DNA from 4 places in the Bradyrhizobium sp. USDA 326 genome. Region 3 is predicted to be linked to each of the others. Evidence: predicted binding sites of a transcription regulator. Region 3 holds the regulator's gene; each other region holds the start of a gene.

Region 1 (4,605 bases), 120 kb from region 3:
GGTGACGTAGACGTCGGGCAGGAAGTGCATCTCGATCTTGATGACGCCGTCGCCCTGGCACGCCTCGCAGCGGCCGCCCTTGACGTTGAAGGAGAAGCGGCCCGGCTCGTAGCCGCGCGCCTTCGCCTCGGGCAGGCCCGCAAACCATTCGCGGATCGGCGTGAAGGCGCCGGTATAGGTCGCCGGATTGGAGCGCGGGGTGCGGCCGATCGGCGACTGGTCGATGTCGATGATCTTGTCGATGTGCTCGAGGCCCTCGATGCGGTCGTGCGGGGCGGCGCCCTCGCTGGCATTGTTCAGCTTGCGCGCGATGGCGCGGTAGAGCGTGTCGATCAAGAGCGTCGACTTGCCGCCGCCGGAGACGCCGGTGACGCAGGTGAACAGGCCGAGCGGAATCTCCGCCGTGACGTTCTTGAGGTTATTGCCGCGCGCGTTGACAACCTTGATGGTGCGGCGATGGTTCGGCGGACGCCGTTCCGGCACCTCGACCTCGAGCTCGCCGGTGAGGTACTTGCCGGTCAGCGATTTCGGGTTGCGCATGATCTCGGCGGGCGTGCCTTCGGCGACGATGTGACCGCCATGCATGCCGGCGCCGGGGCCGATGTCGAGGACGTAGTCGGCGAGGCGGATGGCATCCTCGTCATGCTCGACCACGACCACGGTGTTCCCGAGGTCGCGAAGCCGCTTGAGCGTGTCGAGCAGGCGGGCATTGTCGCGCTGGTGCAGGCCGATCGAGGGCTCGTCCAGCACGTAGAGCACGCCCGTCAGGCCCGAGCCGATCTGCGAGGCGAGGCGGATGCGCTGGCTCTCGCCGCCGGACAGCGTGCCGGAGGAGCGGGACAGCGTGAGATAGTTGAGGCCGACGTCGAGCAGGAAGGTCAGGCGCTCGCGGATCTCTTTCAGGATGCGGCCGGCGATCTCGTTCTGCTGCGTATTCAGCGTCTCAGGCACGCCCGCGAACCATTCGCCGGCCTTTCTGACCGACAGCTCCGAGATCTCGCCGATATGCTTGCCGCCGACCTTGACGCAGAGCGCCTCGGGCTTGAGCCGAAACCCCTTGCAGCCCTCGCAGGGCACGTCGTGGAAATATTTCGCCAGCTCCTCGCGGGCCCACTCGCTCTCGGTCTCGCGATAGCGGCGGTTGATGTTGGTGATGACGCCCTCGAACGGTTTCTTGGTGTCGTAGGAGCGGACCCCGTCCTCGTAGGAGAACTTGATCTCATCGTCGCCGGACCCGTAGAGGATCGCGTCTCGCGTCTTCTTCGGCAGATCCTTCCACTTGGTGTCGAGCGTGAACTTATAGTGCTTGCCGAGCGCGGTCAGCGTCTGCACGTAATAGGGCGATGACGACTTGGCCCAGGGCGCGATCGCGCCCTTGCGCAGCGTCAGATCCTTCTCGGGGATGACGAGATCCTCGTCGACATGCTGCTCGACGCCGAGGCCGCCGCAGGCGGGGCAGGCGCCATAGGGATTGTTGAAGGAGAACAGGCGCGGCTCGATCTCGGGGATGGTAAAGCCAGAGACCGGGCAGGCGAACTTTTCCGAGAACAGGATGCGCTCGGGGCCGCTCTTGTCGTGGATTTTCGCGGTCTTCTTTTTCTCTTTCTCTTCCGCAGGCGCGCCCGCCGGCGCGTCGGCGAACTCGACGACGGCGAGGCCCTCGGCGAGCTTCAGCGCGGTCTCGAAGCTCTCGGCGAGGCGCTGGCCGATATCGGCGCGCACCACGATGCGGTCGACCACGACGTCGATGTCGTGCGGGAATTTCTTGTCGAGCGTCGGCGCCTCGCTGAGTTCATGGAAGGTGCCGTCGATCTTGACGCGCTGAAAGCCCTTCTTGAGCCATTCGGCGAGCTCCTTCCGATACTCGCCCTTGCGGCCGCGCACGACCGGCGCGAGCAGATAGAGACGGGTGCCTTCGGGCAGCGCCAGCACGCGGTCGACCATCTGCGAGACGGTCTGGCTCTCGATCGGCAGGCCCGTGGCCGGCGAATAGGGCACGCCGACGCGGGCCCAGAGCAGGCGCATATAGTCGTAGATCTCGGTGACGGTGCCCACGGTAGAGCGCGGGTTCTTCGAGGTCGTCTTTTGCTCGATCGAGATCGCCGGCGACAGCCCGTCGATCTGGTCGACGTCGGGCTTTTGCATCATCTCCAGGAATTGGCGGGCATAGGCCGACAGCGATTCGACGTAGCGACGCTGGCCTTCGGCGTAAATGGTGTCGAAGGCGAGCGAGGATTTGCCGGAGCCGGATAGGCCCGTGAACACCACGAGCTTGTCGCGGGGAATCTCGACGTCGATGTTCTTGAGGTTGTGCTCGCGCGCGCCACGGATCGTAATTGCGCGCAGGCTGGAGCCCGCGTTCTGTTGTTGGCGTTTCGCCTTGATCACTTCGTCCATCCCGCTGGTCCTCAAGGAATCCAAAGACGCGCGATCGCGCCAATGTTGAAGGCGCGCTTCGCCCGGAACCGGGATCGGCGCCGATGGGTATGGCAGCGAACGTAGGAAGAACGGCGGCGGATTTCCAGTGGGACTTGCGAATCGTCAACGGATTGTTGGCGCACTGGCGGCATCTGGCAGCAGAGGGAGCGGGCGGAACTGCGCAGAGCGAGCCGTCAAACAAAAAGGCCGGCGTGGGCGCCGGCCTTTCGTGACGATGTGACGTCGGTCGCGATCAGTACTTCAGATCAGTACTTGGCAACGACCGGGGCGCCGAAATGATAGTTCACGCCGACCTGGACGGTGTGGAAGTTGATCGTGCCAGACGCCAGCGGAACGCCGAGGTTGGAGAAGTAGTTCTCGCTGCCGAAGCTGCGATAGAGGTACTCGCCCTTGACCGACCACTGCGGCGCGAAGAACGCTTCGACGCCGGCGCCGACGGTCCAGCCGGAGTGCCACTTGCTGTCGGAGACGCTCACGCCCAGCGCGCTGACGGTGACCTTGTTGTCGATCCAGGCGTAACCACCGGTGCCGTACAGCAAGACGTTGTTGACGGCCCAGCCGATGCGGCCGCGCACGGTGCCCATGGCGTCGGTCTTCGAACTCAGCGTCGCGGTGGCAACGCCGAAGCCGGGGACAACGGTCGCGCCGGTAACCGAAGCGCTGACGTCAGCCCAGGCGCCGTCGGCCTCGAGGCCGAACACGACGTTGCCGGTCTGCCAGTTGTAGCCAGCGGTACCGCCGACGAAGCCGCCCTGCATCTTCGGATCGGTCGAGGATTCTTCCCAAGCGCCGCCGCCGACGACACCGAGATAGAAGCCGGTCCAGTTGTAAACAGCGGCCGGAGCGATCGGAGCCTTGGTGTAAGGGCGGGCCGCAAGATCGGCGGCCGAGGCCGGAGCGGCGAGAGCGAACAAACAGGCCGAAGCCAACAAAACCTTCTTCATCTTTAATAAATCCCAGTCCCAGTTTCTGTTGTTGCCTTCCGTGACCGGAAGGCAGCGGACTCAACGGCCCAACTGAGGCTGTGCTTACACCAACAAAGCCGCAAGTTGTGTCTCCGAAAAGCCACAACGGCGCAAAACGTAATGGTTACTGACTCGTTTCCCGGCGACCAGTTCGCGCCCAAAAACAGAAAGGCCGGCGCGAGGCCGGCCTTTGATCTCCAACAATATCGCGAGATATCAGTACCTTGCGATCAACGGGCCACCCCAGCGATAGTTCACCCGGATGAGACCGATATCGACGTCCTGGCCGATGCGATTGGAGGCAGTGAAAGCACCGAGCGGAGCCCCGGCGAAATTGCCGGATCCGGTGAAGTCGATTGTGCGGTGGCCGAGGAAGATGTGATCGTACTCGAAGCCGACCGACCAGTTCGGCGCGAATCCGAACTCGACGCCCACGCCCACCGTGCCGCCCCAACGGGTCTCGTTGGCCCGGTCAAACTCGAGGCCGGTCGCCACATCGTAGGTCCGATAGCGATCACCGACGACGGCGGCGCCGCCCTTCACATAGAGCAACACGTTGTTCCAGGCGTAACCGATCTGCCCGGTGATCAGACCGAAAGAGTCGATCCTGGACTGGTTGCGAAGGCCGGACACCGCGCTGATGTTGTCGCCGGTAAAGTCGGCCCAGTTGCCTTGGCCTTCGAAGCCGAACACCCAGTTCGTCGACTGCCAGCGGTAGCCGACCTGGCCACCGACGGTGCCGCCGGTCGCATTGTGACAGCCCTCGCCGACCAGAACGCCGGTCGCCGGGGTCACGAAATCCCAGCACTTGCGGCTTGTGCCACCACCGCCGTTAATGCCGATATAGAAGCCGCTCCAGTCGTAAATGGCGGCAATAGGCGCCGGAGCCTTGGTGTACGGACGGGCGGCAAGATCCGCCGCGCTTGCGGGAGCCGCCAGCCCCAACGCCATTGCACTGATTGCAGTAAAATGAATCTTATTCATTGCAGTCTCCCCAGTTTCGCCCGCTTCTCGAAGTCCCCGAAGCGGGCAGATCAGGCGCGACGCCCATATGAACTAATTCCAAGGCAATCATAGCCAAAGAAACGGGCAAAATCCGTCTCCGAAATGCCACAGTCGCCGACCGATTGAATTGGCTGCAACTTAATGAACGTTAAGCGGTTTTCGCCCTTCCCGGGAACCCGAAAAAGTTCCATCCAGG
Region 2 (4,605 bases), 5.6 Mb from region 3:
GGCAGGGCAGGCGCTCGGTCTTGCGCCGGTCGTCGTGCTCGCTCTGGCCGAGCAGCACAGCGCAGCGCGATTTCAGCTTTTGAGCAAAAGTGGTAACGGCCTTGCCGGCACTGGCGACGCTCTCGCCATGGGTCTCGGCCGCCTTGGTCGCGGCATCGATCTCGGCCGCGCTCTCGCCGACCGAGATGATGAACTCCGAGGCGCTGGCGACGTTGCCGGAGACTTCGCTGGTCGTGGCGTTCTGCTCGGCGACCGCGCCGTTGACGGTGTCGAACACCGGGCGGATCGCCTCGATCGCCTGGGAAATGCGGTGCACGGCATCGGCAGAGCCGGCGGCGTCGCGCTGGAGCGCGTCGATCTTCCTTGTGATCTCCTCGGTCGCTCCTTGCGTCTGCACCGCGAGCGCCTTGACCTCGGTGGCGACGACCGCAAAGCCGCGGCCCGCATCTCCGGCGCGTGCGGCCTCGATGGTGGAGTTGAGCGCAAGCAGCGTCGTCTGCCGCGCGATCTGCGCGATCAGATTGACGACGTTGCCGATGGCGGCGGAGGATACGCGCAGGCGCTCGACATTGGCGCGGGCTTCCTGCGCCGCGGCGCTGGCCTCGTCGGCTAGCTTGCCGGCATTGCGAACCTGCGCGCCGATTCCTTGCGCGGACTGGGTGAACTTGTCGGCGGCATGGGCGAAGGTGGAGGCGGTCGACTGCGCCGCGTTGGTCCGGCCGGTCAGGGCGTCGGTGCGGTCGCGAATGGCGGCAAGCGTCGCGGCGGTCGCCTCGGCGCCTCCGGCCACCGAATTGGCGGCGCGCTCGAGCTGGCGGATCATGGCGCCGAGCTCGAGTTCCAGCAGTTCCAGGATTTCCCGGGCCGAATCACTTTCGGCGGTCGGGGCGGGGGCGGAATGGGGCGCCGGCTGCGGAGCCTCTGGGGCTGTCGCAGGCGCAGCCTGGTCCGGCAGACGCTTCCGAAATAATCCGAACGCCATCGCGCCTCTCTTGTCGGAGAACGGTCGGGCGCTATTTTCGCAGTCCGGAATGAAATCAGGGTTAACGGTGCCTGCCCCCTAGGCACGACCTAGTACGTTGTTACCTTAAAGTCGTAGAGCCTCTTTCATTCCGGTGGGTTGGCGGCCTATAAGGCCGCGCTTCCCACGCTCACCTTGGCGCACGATTCCTTAACGAGACCACGCATGGCCGGACATTCCCAATTCAAGAACATCATGCACCGCAAGGGGCGGCAGGATGCCCAGAAGTCGAAACTGTTCGGCAAGCTGGCGCGGGAAATCACCGTCGCGGCCAAGCTCGGCACGCCCGACCCCGCCATGAACCCTCGCCTGCGTGCCGCCGTGATCGCGGCGCGCCAGGAGAACATGCCGAAGGACAATATCGAGCGCGCGATCAAGAAGGCGCTCGGTAGCGAGGGCGAGAACTATGACGAGATCCGCTACGAGGGCTACGGCCCCGGCGGCGTCGCCGTCATCGTCGAGGCGCTGACCGACAACCGCAACCGCGCCGCTTCCGACATCCGTTCCTTCTTCACCAAGTCCGGCGGCAATCTCGGCGAAACCGGCTCGGTGTCGTTCATGTTCGACCGCACCGGCGTCATCGAATATGACCGCAGCGTCGCTTCGGATGACGCGATGCTAGATGCCGCGATCGAGGCCGGCGCCGACGACGTGGTCTCGGGCGAGAACGGCCACGAGATCTACGCCTCGACCGAAGGCTACCGCGACGTCGCCAAGGCGCTGGAAGCCAAGTTCGGCGAGCCGCGCAAGGCCGCGCTGATCTGGAAACCGCAGAACACGGTCGCCGTCGATGACGAGACCGGCGAGAAGCTTCTCAAGCTGATGGATTTGCTCAACGAGCACGACGACGTGCAGCAGGTCTACGCCAATTTCGAGATATCGGACGCGCTGATGGCGAAGATGGGCGGGTAGGGTACTCTCGTGTCCCGGACGCGCTGCAGCGTGAAACGCTGCTGCGCAGAGCCGGGACCCGAGGTTCTTTCGGCATCCGTCGCAAAATGGGCCCCTGTGTCTGGGAAGTCTGGCATGATGATGGTGGGCGGGAAGCCGTTGGGTCCTTGGCGCTTGACGCCGTGAGCCGGCTCGGTCTCCCGCCCGTTCCATCTATCAACCTGAACAGTTGCACGAGGCTGCGTCAACAGACCTCGCATCACAGGGACAGGCACCGTGATCATATCCTCTCGTTGCGTCGGGATCGACATCTCCAAACATCACCTTGATATTTTCGATGAGGCCATCGGCGTAGCGGAACGCATCGCCAACGCGCCACAGGCCATCACACAGCTGGTGGCGCGTTGGCGATGTGATGCGCTGATCGTCTTCGAGGCTACGGGGGTCTATGACCTCGAGCTTCGGGAGGCCCTGCATCGGGCCGGCATCCGCTTTGCCCGGATCAATCCGGCCCGTGCCCGCGACTTTGCCCGCGCCAGCGGCCAGCTCGCCAAGACCGATCCGATCGATGCGCGGATGCTGGCGGCCTTTGCCCGCGCCATGAAGCCCGCCACCGAGCAGGCCGCGACGCCTGCTCGCAACACTTTGGCAAGGCTTGCAAAACGGCGGGACCAACTGGTTGCCATGAGGGCCCAGGAAAAGAACCGCCGCAGCGAAGCCGAGGACCGCGCCATGGTGGAACGCATCGCTCGCCTCATCGAGGTCCTCAATGATGAGATCGCCGAAATCGACACTGAGATTCATGCGCTCGTCAAAGCCGAACCGGAGCTTGCCAATGATGCACAGTTGATGCGCTCGGTGCCCGGCGTGGGACCCGTCGCTTGCATGCAACTCCTCACCCAGATGCCCGAACTTGGGCGTCTCGGGCCAAAGGAGGTGGCCGCTCTTGCCGGCCTGGCTCCCTTCAATGTCGATAGCGGGGCTTATCGTGGCAAGCGCAAGATCGGCGGCGGACGAAAGCGCGTCCGCGACGCCCTCTACATGGCTGCTCTCAACGCCGTTCGTCGCGCCGATCACTTCAAAATCTTCTATGACCGGCTCCGTCTGGCCGGCAAACCAGCAAAGCTCGCCCTCATTGCTGTCGCAAGGAAGCTGCTGACCATCCTCAACGCAATGCTGCGCGACCGAAAACCCTATAAAATCGCACCATCAACATAACAGTTGCCGGTTCAGCGCCGCACCGCTTTGCGCTGCGCCGCGCCCGGGACGCGAGACCGCCTTTCCCCTGTTACTTCCGTTCTGTTTCTGTTTCCCCCGCGGCGGCCAGCCGCTATCACTGGCCCATGACTGCGCTCCCGATTCGTGGCCCCGTCCGCATCATCGGCATCGACCCCGGCCTGCGCCGCACCGGCTGGGGTGTGCTCGAGGCCGAGGGCAATCGCCTGATCTACGTCGCCTGCGGCTCGGTGGAACCGCCGGACGACCTGCCGCTGTCGAGCCGCCTGCTCGCGATCCATGAGGGGCTCGCGGCCGTTCTCTCCAACCACCAGCCGATGGAAGCGGCGGTCGAGCAGACCTTCGTCAACAAGGACGGCGTTGCCACGTTGAAGCTCGGCCAGGCCCGCGGCGTCGCCATGCTGGCGCCCGCAATGTTCGGCATCTCTGTCGCCGAATACGCGCCGAACCAGGTCAAGAAGACGGTGGTCGGCGCCGGTCACGCCGACAAGCAACAGATCGCGATGATGCTGAAGATATTGCTGCCGAAAGCCGAGCCGCCGTCGGCGGATGCGGCCGACGCGCTCGCCATCGCCATCACCCACGCCCATCACCGCCAGAGTGCGGCGCTCCGGCTGAAGGTGGTGGGGATATGATCGGCAAGCTCAAGGGCCTGATCGATTCCTACGGCGAGGATTTCGTCATCCTCGATGTCGGCGGCGTCGGCTATCAGGTGCATTGCTCCTCGCGCACCTTGCAGCATCTGCCCACGCCGGGCGAAGCAGCCGTGCTGTCGATCGAGACCTATGTGCGCGAGGATCAGATCAAGCTGTTCGGCTTCCGCACCGACCAGGAGCGCGAATGGTTTCGCCTGCTCCAGACCGTGCAGGGCGTCGGTGCCAAGGTCGCGCTCGCCGTGCTCGGCACGCTCTCGACCGCCGACCTCGCCAATGCCATTGCGCTGCGCGACAAGTCCGCGGTGGCGCGCACCCCCGGCGTCGGCCCGAAGGTTGCCGAGCGCATCGTCACCGAATTGAAGGACAAGGCGCCGGCGTTCGCCAATGTCGATCCGGCCGTGGTGCATCTCGCCGGCGCCGTCGACGACCAGCGCGCGCCGCGCCCCGTGGCGGATGCGATCTCCGCGCTGGTCAATCTCGGCTACGGTCAGCCGCAGGCCGCCGCGGCCATCGCATCGGCCTCGCGTAGTGCGGGCGAGAATGCCGAGACCGCGCAGCTCATCCGTCTCGGCCTGAAGGAGCTCGCGAAGTGAGTGATCCCAAGGCCAGCCGCATGGTCTCGCCCGAGCGCCGCAGCGACGATGTCGGCGATACCGCGCTGCGTCCGCAATCGCTGTCGGACTTCGTCGGCCAGCAGCAGGCGCGCAAGAATCTCTCGATCTTCATCGAGGCGGCGCGCAAACGCGGCGAGGCGCTGGATCACGTGCTGTTCGTGGGACCGCCCGGCCTCGGCAAGACCAC
Region 3 (4,605 bases):
GTTAGCTGCCGATGCCGATGCGCGCGATGCCGGCAACGCCTCGCTGGCCAACGGTGTGTCGTGTGACGAGGCCGGCTGCGTGACGCCGCTCGCGGACGGTCGGCTGGTCGCGTTGGCGCTCCGCATCGACGCACTGGCCGACGATTGCAGCCGCGCCGCGCTGGTGGTGACGGCGCTGCCCGCGCCGCCTGATTGCGCGGCGATGGTTGTCGATCGGCCGCGGCTCGCCAGTCAGGGCGCGCTGGCTCTGACGCAGAGCGGTGACGGTTTCTCGGTTCAGGCAGTGAGGGCGAGAGGCACAAGCCGCCCCTGGCTGCCGGCCGGCGCCGGCGAGGGCGATTTCGACGGCAGCCTTGCGCCGAAGACGGCCGTGCCCCGCAACCGGGACGCGACGCCATCGGAGACGGACTTGCGGGCGGACGATTGAGGAGCGATGCGGGGGAGGTCGATCGGACGGGATCCGCAGGACGCAAACCATACCATCTCGCCGGCCTCGGCCGGCGATGGCATTTCATTCCTGGCCCACGACCATCGGCCGGGGGCGACGACGTCAGCCGATCGGCAGGCGCGTGATCGTGGACCGCGTGTCGGCAGCGATCTGCGGCTTGTGCTCGCGTTCGGCAACCGGCTGGGTCACCGGCAGTTGCAGCACGGTCGCGCGCTGGCCTTCGACGAGCTGTGTCACCAGCACGTATTTGCCGTCGGGGAATTCGATCGCGTCATGATGGCGATCGGGAATGTGCGGATCGATCTTGCCGAACTTGCCGACGCGGGAATTGACGGTACGCGTCCAGATCCAGCGATTGTCGTAACGGACGTTGTCGGCGAACGCGAGCTCCGTTCCCGGCAGCAGGCAGACCGCAACCGAGAGATCGGCTTCGGAGGCGAAGCCGCGCGTCGAGGTGCCGCGGAACGTTGTTGTGACGATCGTCTCGCCGACTTCGGCGGGGCGTGTCGCGACGGCATGCAGGCTGTAGTCACACATCGGGTGCTCCTCATGCGAAGATAGCGACCCGCACCTCCTTTGGAGGCGCAGGCCTCTATCAGGGTGGAAGCACGCAACGCTCTGCTCTGTTGTAGGCAAATCTGCGGCTGCGTCCGCAAGCCGCGATCACATTATCTTTCCCGGATTCGATAGGAACAAAGACGATGCATGCGTGTTCGGAAGGCGCGTGCGTCAGCGCCCCGCGGCTGCCAACCAACGTGAATTGCCGGCTCGATTGCAGAGGCTGTGCGATTGCATTTCGCACTTGCGGCTCGCTAGCCCAATTCCGTTCGCATTTGGCGGTGCGATTGTGTGGCAACGGCTTGCGGCGCGCTGGTGTTGCGGTCAGCGCTGGCGCATGACGTCTCCTCGAACTCCCGGGTCGCGAAGCGATGCTGCTGCGCGCGGCGTGTCGAGGATGTCGCGCCGGAGGAGGGGGCCGGATAGTCTGAGCAGAACCGGAAAGACCATCCAGCCGGAGCGGAGAATGACCCGCTCCAATCAGTGTAACGAGCGCAGGACCGCTCAGTACTTCCGGTACAGCCCGATCAGCTTGCCCTGAATCTTCACGCGGTTCGGCGGAAGAATGCGGACTTCGTAGGCGGCGTTGGCGGGCTCGAGCGCGATTGAGGCGCCGCGGCGGCGGAAGCGCTTGAGCGTGGCCTCCTCGTCGTCGATCAGCGCCACCACGATGTCGCCGGTGTCGGCGCTCTCGTTGCGCTGGATCAGCGCCATGTCGCCGTCGAGGATGCCGGCCTCGACCATCGAATCGCCGCGCACTTCGAGTGCGTAGTGCTCGCCCGAGCCGAGCATGTCAGGCGGCACGCTGATGGTGTGACTGCGCGTCTGCAACGCCTCGATCGGCGTGCCGGCCGCGATGCGGCCCATCACGGGCACCGCGACGGGACGCTCGCCCTCGTCCACAGGCGGGCTGGAGGTCGCGCGCACCTTGCCGAGATTGCCCTCGATGACGCTCGGCGTGAAGCCGCGGCGGCTGCCGGCGGCGGCCTGCAGCTCGGGCAGCTTAATGACCTCGATGGCACGGGCGCGGTTGGGCAGGCGGCGGATGAAGCCGCGCTCCTCGAGCGCAGTGATCAGGCGATGGATGCCTGACTTCGAGCGCAGATCGAGCGCATCCTTCATCTCGTCGAAGGACGGCGGCACGCCGCTCTCCTTCAGACGTTCACTGATGAACCGCAGAAGCTCGTATTGTTTGCGCGTCAACATCTCGACCAAAGTCCCCCGGTTGATGTCGTTCAATTCCGAGACGAGGAAGCCGGGCGATAAACCGCTACATCCTCGAAACAAATCATGAACGGACACTATATGTTCGATATGTGTTCCGCAACTGCTTAATTTACGGTGAACAGAGCGAAGCTCGCGCGATGCGTGTGGCCGTGCAGCTCAGGCGGGCAGGCGCAGCACCTCGCAAGGCGTGCCGGCCTCGGCCCTCGGCGCGAACGGTGCGCGCACGAGAAGTACCTGTGCTGCAGCCAGATTCGCAAGCAGAGAGGAGTCCTGATGGCCCACGGGAAGAGCGACGAGCGTACCGTCGTCACGCTGTTCCAGGCGCGCACGCAGATAATCCTCGCGCTGGTCGTTGGCACCGAGATCGCGGCCCAGCACGGCGAGCTCGCGGCGATGATGAATCACTGATCGGCCCGACAGGGCGCGAATCAGCGGCACCATGAACAGGAAGGCGCACACATAAGAGGATACGGGATTGCCGGGCAGGCCGATCACGCGCATTGCGCCGAGTCGTCCGTGCATCATCGGCTTGCCGGGCCGAATCGCGATCTTCCAGAAGGCCATCGAGATGCCTTCGTCCTTGAGCGCCTGCTGGATCAGATCGTGGTCGCCGACCGACGCGCCACCGGTCGTGATCAGGATGTCGGCACCGCTCTCCCGGGCGCGACGGATGCCGGCGGAAGTGGCCTCCAAGGTATCGGCGGCAACGCCGAGGTCGATGGTCTCGGCGCCCTCGCTGCGGGCGAGCGCGTGCAGGGCATAGCCGTTGGAATAGACGATCTGGCCGTGACCGGGCGTGGTGCCCGGCATCACCAATTCGTCGCCGGTGGCGAGGATCGCGACCCTCGGACGGCGGCAGACGGGGAGATGCGGGTGGTTCATCCCGGCGGCCAGCGCGAGATCGCGCTCCGTGAGACGGCTTCCCTTGCGGAGCAGCACATCTCCCTCGCGGAAGTCGATGCCGGCGGGGCGGATGTGCCGACCGGGAATCGCCGCTTCCTTGATCGTGATGAGCTTGCCTTCCGCGACGGTGTCCTCCTGGATCACGACCGCATCGGCGCCGTCGGGAACGACGCCCCCGGTGAAGATCCGCACGGCTTCGCCGGGCCCAACCCTTCCCGCGAACGGTCGACCCGCCGCGACCTCGCCGGCGACCGCGAGCCGGGAATCGACCGTTGCCGCATCGGCGGCGCGCACGGCATAGCCGTCCATCGCCGACATCGCCTGCGGCGGCTGCGTGCGCCGCGCCGCGACGTCGCGGGCGAGCACGCGATGGTAGGCCTCATCGAGGGAAGCCATCTCTTCAGGCAGCGGCTCTGCACCCGCCAGCACCGCGGCAAGCGCGTCAGAAACCGGCATGAGGGCCACGGGCGGAAACTCCTGCAAATGGATGGCGAGAGTTCTAGCCGAGTGCAGGCGCGAGGCAAAGCAGCACGCAGGATGATTTATCCGGCGCGATTTCTGTCGTGGAGCAGGGAGCTCAAGTCCGCCGCGGCATGATCCGGAAGGCGAGACAGACCGGTACGAGGATAGCCATGGCGAGGACGAGAATGACGAGCGCCACCGCCAACATCGGTCAACGTTCTGCCGGATCGCTTGGACCGACGTCCGGTGCGATGTCGGGAGCTCTGGGATCCTGATCCTTGTCGGGCAGCGGATCGGCCATGGACTTCAGGTCGGCCGCCTTGCTGATCAGCTTGGCGGAAAGATCCGAGTCCGAGGTGGTTCTGGCGAATTCAAGCAGGAGAGAGGCTTGCTTGGTGAGATAGGTTTTGCCCAGCACGTCGATCCGTCCGATGTAGAAATCCCAACCGACTCATGAGTCCGAAGGGTGGTATTCCGTTCCCGGAACTCCGTACAAAAATGCACAGAGGCATTGGGTTCCTCATCTTCAGCAAATTGAGTTCCGGAACCGAGGGGCTCGGCGGACCTCTCGCGCCACCCGGTTGGCGTCAGATGCCAAGCGCCCTCAATGCGTTCCCGACGTCGCCAGGCGACGTCACGTGCACGGCGTTCAAACCTCGCGCCCGCGCGCCCTCGATGTTCTTGGCGAGGTCGTCGAAGAACACGATACGACCGGCCGGCACTCCGATCGCGGCGACGACGTGGTCGAACGCCTCCGCATCCGGTTTGCGCAGGCCGATGCTGGACGACAGATACAGCTCGCGGAAATGGCCGAGCACGCCGGCATACTCCTTCGAGAAATAGTCCACATGCGGCCGATTGGTGTTGGAGAAGGCGTAGAGCGGCATCTGCTTCGCCGCGCGCGGCAACAGCTCGGCGATATCTGGCATCTCGCCGGCGAAGATCGCGTTCCAGCCTTCCAGGAACTGCGCATCCGAAATGCCGATTCCGAGTGAAGCACGCAGCGA
Region 4 (4,605 bases), 1.7 Mb from region 3:
AACAGCCGCAAGGGGCGCAGCGGCGGCTCGCTCTCGGCACGCGCCGGCCATTCGGCTTGCATGGCAGCCGTGAGATGATGCTGCGCCGGCGCGGCCAGCACCGCGCTTTCAGGGATATGGGTGTCCTGCGGCAGGTGCACGACGACGCGCTTTCCGCCGATGCGCGCGGCGATGCGGTCGATCAGCGCAGCAATCTCGTCATTGTCATGGACATGCGCATCGAGATCGCGCTGCTCCTGCACCACGATCTCGGTGCGGCTCGCCGACAGCCGCACCATGTCGAAGCCGAAGCCGGGATCGAGCGGATCGGCGAGCGCATCGAGCCGTTCGCGGAACAGCCGGTCGATCACGTCGCTTCGCGTTACCGGACGTCCGGTCTCGACCATGATCGCGCGCACCACGCCGTCGGTGCGGAAGAACGCCGCTTCGAGACGGCGCGCGCCCTTGCCCTGTTTCTCCATGGAGGCGATCAACGTGTCGGCGAGCCGCGACAGCGTCATCGCAATCATGGTGTCGGTCGCGATCGGCTCGGCGAAGCGCTTCTCCACGATGTAATCGGGCAGCGGCTTGCGCGGGTTGATCGGCGCATCGCCCTGTCCCAGCGCATGCGCGAGCAGCGTGGAGAAGCGCGCGCCGAACCGCGCGGTGATCTCGCCCGGCGCGCGCGCGGCGACATCGCCGATGGTCTTCAGGCCGGCGCGGCGCAGGCCGGTGGTGATGACCTCGCCCGCACCAAGCGCGGACACCGGAAATGCGCTGATCGCCGCCGCCTCTTCGCCATCCGCGACGATGGTGCCTGAGGCCTGCCGCGTCAGCGTGCGCGCACAGACCGAGGTCCCGGCGATCGCGGCGCTGACGGCAAAGCCCTGGCGGGCCAGCGCGCGGACCAGCGTCGTGAGCAGCGCGGCCTCGCCGCCGAACAGATGCGCGCAGCCGGTGATATCGAGGAACAGCCCGTGCGGCGGATCGAGCGCCACCAGCGGCGTGAAGCGGTCGCACCAGTCGGCGATATCGCCGAGCGTCTTCGCATCGGCCACGACATCGGCATCGAACACCTTCAGGTCAGGACACATCGCCCGCGCATTGGCCAGGGGTTGGCCGATGTACAGGCCGAGGCGCTCGGCGGCCTCGTCCAGCGCATGGATCACCAGCGCATTGTTGTCCTTGATGACGACGATGCTGGGCTCATGATTGGCTTTACCCAGCCCGGCGCTGCCGAAAAACCGCTGGAGCCGGTCGATGGGCAGGCGCGGCAGCCACAGGCTGAGGATACGTCGACGGTTCACTGAACTGGCACTCATCACAATTCCATTCCATGATCCACCGGCCGCACGGGCCATGACGATTGCGCAAGAGCTCGGCATCGAAGCGCGGCGCGCCCCATGTGCTCCATGCCTGCCCCGGCGGTGAATGTGCCGCGCGCAGCATCCATCGCGTCTCCGCAGTCGAGGGTAAAGGTTGTGCGGCCATGCGCAGGAGCAACCCGGCGACGCCGGAAGATTGCGCGGCGAGCGTCAGCTTGCGGCTCGCCACGAGATCGAACTGTCTGATCTCGCCCCAGAGCTCGAGCACGACGGCGCCCAGCGCATCGCAGGCGAGCGCATCGGCCGAGGTGCGTAGCGCGCTCTCGACATCGGCGGCGCGCACCATCACCACCCGGCGCGGATCGAAGCCGAGCTCGGATAGCCCGCTCATCGACAGCGCACCCGTCTCGATCTCCGAAAAATCCTGCCGCACCCACAGCAGCGGCCGACGCGCGCTCACGCGTCCCGCAAGCCCCATGACGAAGCCGGTCGCGGCAGCGCCCTGACGCCCTTCGCAAAACACCTCGTGGATCGCCGCACGCGCGAGCCCGCCCTTCAGCGCGCTGTCGGCCGCGTTGTGGCCAAGCGCGACGCGATCGCGCGGATGCACGACCTCCGCGGTCTCGATGCGCTCGATCTGGCCGCGCAAGATCGCAAGCGCGCTTCCACGTGCGCCGCTCATGCTCGCCGCTCCTTCAGAGATTGATGCCGTGGTCCTCAAAAGAAGAACCAACGGCTGGCTCATTTGTTCATGATATGTTCTAATATAAAGCTAACGAGACCAGAAGAGTCAATCGAATTGGCGCTCAATCGGATTCATGAGCTGAATCAAAGGGATTCCAGGATGGACGTACAACGCAAGCTGGAGATTCTGGCGGACGCCGCCAAATACGACGCATCCTGTGCCTCCAGCGGCACCGAGAAGCGGGATTCCAGCGACGGCAAGGGCATGGGCTCGACCGCGCCCGGCATGGGCATCTGCCACTCCTATGCGCCGGACGGACGCTGCATCTCCCTGCTCAAGGTGCTGCTGACCAATGCCTGCAATTACGATTGTCTCTATTGCGTCAACCGCGCCTCCTCGAACGTAGCGCGCGCCCGCTTCACCATCGACGAGGTCGTCAAGCTGACGCTCGACTTCTACCGGCGCAACTACATCGAGGGCCTCTTCCTCTCCTCCGGCATCATCCGCAGTCCCGATTACACCATGGAGCAGGTGGTGAGCGTCGCGCGCAAACTGCGCGAGGAGCATCACTTCCGCGGCTACATTCACCTGAAGACCATTCCCGAAGCCGACGACGCGCTGATCGCGGAGGCCGGCAAATATGCCGACCGCCTCTCCATCAATATCGAGATGCCGCAGGAGACCAGCCTGCAGCAATTCGCGCCGGAGAAGGACGTCCGCGCGATCCGCCGCACCATGGGCCGGCTGCGGCTGAAGCTGGACGAGGCCGAGGACAGCCGCAGCACGAAGAAGGCCAAGCCGCAGCGCTTCGCGCCGGCCGGCCAGAGCACGCAGATGATCGTCGGCGCCGACGCGGCCTCCGATCACACCATTCTCCACACCAGCGCCAATCTCTACGGCGCCTACCGCCTGCGGCGCGTCTATTACTCCGCCTTCAGCCCGATCCCCGATGCCAGCCGCGCCCTGCCCCTGCGGGCGCCGCCCTTGCTGCGCGAGCACCGGCTCTACCAGGCCGACTGGCTGATGCGGTTCTACGGCTTCGATGTCGGCGAGATCGTCGACGACAGCGCGATGCTGCCGCTCGACATCGATCCCAAGCTCGCCTGGGCACTGCGCCATCGCGACCGCTTCCCGCTCGACGTCAACCGCGCCAGCCGCGAGGAGCTGCTGCGGGTGCCGGGCTTCGGCACCAAGGCGGTCGAACGCATCATCGCGACGCGGCGCACCACCACGATCCGCCTTGCCGATCTCGCGCGGCTGCACGTGCCCCGCAACAAGGCGCTGCCGTTCATCGTCCTCAGCGATCACCGCCCCTCGCCACATCGGCTCGAAGAGGCGCGGCTGATCGAACGGTTCAAGCCGAAAGCAATGCAACTCGGATTTGGCTTCTGATGCAGTACATCACACTCGACACCGAAACCGATTTCGACGGCTGGCGCAAAGCCGCCCGCACGCTCGTTCTACATCATGTGGAGCCGCGCGATGTCACCTGGACCGTGCGAGGTGGCGAAGCGGAGTTGTTCGCGCCACCCTCGCCGTCTCCGATCCTCGAAGCGAATGACGGCACCTTCAACGTATCAGCAAAATTCATCGAGCTGGCCAAGGCCGCAATCCTGCACCGTGATATCAAGCGTTTTGCGATCCTCTATCGCCTGCTCTGGCGATTGAAGGACAATCACGACCTCATCGAGGTTGCGACCGATCCTGATGTCGCGCAGGTCACGGCCATGGCAAAGGCGGTCCATCGCGACGAGCACAAGATGCACGCCTTCGTCCGTTTCCGCGAGATCGGCCGGGAACGCCAGGCACACTACGTCGCTTGGTTCGAGCCGGAGCATCACATCGTCGAGCTCGCCGCGCCGTTCTTCGCCAAGCGCTTTTCCGACATGCCGTGGTCGATCCTGACACCGGACCTCTGCGCGCATTGGGATGGCCACGCACTTTCGTTCACATCCGGCGTCAGCAGGAGCGAAGCACCGCGCGAAGACCGGCTGGAAGAAACCTGGCGGCGCTATTACGCCAGCATCTTCAATCCAGCCCGTCTCAAGGTGAAGGCGATGCAGGCCGAAATGCCAAAAAAATATTGGAGGAACCTGCCCGAGGCTTCGATCATTAAGCCCTTGATCGAGGACGCCGAACGCATGACCGGTGCTATGATCGCCAATGCCGCAACCGATCCGCGCAAGCCTCAGAAGCGGCCGGAGGCTCCGATGAAACGCAAGCCAGCTGTCGACGATCTCGAAGCGCTCCGCGAGGAGGCCGCGCATTGTCGCGCCTGCCATCTCTATAAGGACGCAACCCAGACCGTGTTCGGCGAAGGGCCGAGGAATGCCAACATCATGCTGGTCGGCGAGCAGCCCGGCGACAAGGAAGACCTCGCCGGCCATCCCTTCGTCGGCCCGGCCGGCCAGATGCTCGACCGCGCGCTGGAGGAAGCCGGCGTCGACCGCAAGAAGGTCTACGTCACCAACGCGGTCAAGCACTTCAAATTCGTGCCACGTGGAAAAATTCGCCTGCACCAGAAGCCGAACACACCTGAGATCCGGGCCTGCCGGCAATGGTACGAACGGGAAGTTGCGGCGATCCAGCCCGATCTCATCGTGGCGATGGGAGCAA

The links. Region 3 encodes LexA, which represses DNA repair genes until DNA is damaged. Its sites were predicted from a motif close to TGTTCNNNNTGTGTTCNG; they were not measured.
Region 1: uvrA (excinuclease ABC subunit UvrA) is a predicted target of LexA. The motif match lies at 2,493-2,510, and genes of this name have one in related genera.
Region 2: ruvC (crossover junction endodeoxyribonuclease RuvC) is a predicted target of LexA. The motif match lies at 3,208-3,225, and genes of this name have one in related genera.
Region 4: ABIG06_RS24425 (putative DNA modification/repair radical SAM protein) is a predicted target of LexA. The motif match lies at 2,051-2,068, and genes of this name have one in related genera.

The regions. Positions count from the first base shown of each region.
Region 1 covers NZ_JBMGQA010000001.1:6,804,702-6,809,306, reverse strand. The annotation lists gene uvrA (excinuclease ABC subunit UvrA) at 1-2,397, opposite strand, end outside; gene ABIG06_RS32100 (outer membrane protein) at 2,685-3,383, opposite strand; gene ABIG06_RS32095 (outer membrane protein) at 3,621-4,388, opposite strand.
Region 2 covers NZ_JBMGQA010000001.1:1,280,646-1,285,250, reverse strand. The annotation lists gene ABIG06_RS06165 (methyl-accepting chemotaxis protein) at 1-982, opposite strand, end outside; gene ABIG06_RS06160 (YebC/PmpR family DNA-binding transcriptional regulator) at 1,187-1,933, shown strand; gene ABIG06_RS06155 (IS110 family transposase) at 2,189-3,130, shown strand; gene ruvC (crossover junction endodeoxyribonuclease RuvC) at 3,256-3,783, shown strand; gene ruvA (Holliday junction branch migration protein RuvA) at 3,780-4,397, shown strand; gene ruvB (Holliday junction branch migration DNA helicase RuvB) at 4,418-4,605, shown strand, end outside.
Region 3 covers NZ_JBMGQA010000001.1:6,923,311-6,927,915, reverse strand. The annotation lists gene ABIG06_RS32665 (ComEC/Rec2 family competence protein) at 1-427, shown strand, start outside; gene ABIG06_RS32660 (hypothetical protein) at 551-985, opposite strand; gene lexA (transcriptional repressor LexA) at 1,511-2,212, opposite strand; gene glp (gephyrin-like molybdotransferase Glp) at 2,390-3,601, opposite strand; gene ABIG06_RS32645 (hypothetical protein) at 3,810-4,016, opposite strand; gene ABIG06_RS32640 (HAD-IA family hydrolase) at 4,186-4,605, opposite strand, start outside.
Region 4 covers NZ_JBMGQA010000001.1:5,191,828-5,196,432, reverse strand. The annotation lists gene ABIG06_RS24435 (Y-family DNA polymerase) at 1-1,301, opposite strand, end outside; gene ABIG06_RS24430 (ImuA family protein) at 1,198-1,986, opposite strand; gene ABIG06_RS24425 (putative DNA modification/repair radical SAM protein) at 2,149-3,381, shown strand; gene ABIG06_RS24420 (UdgX family uracil-DNA binding protein) at 3,381-4,605, shown strand, end outside.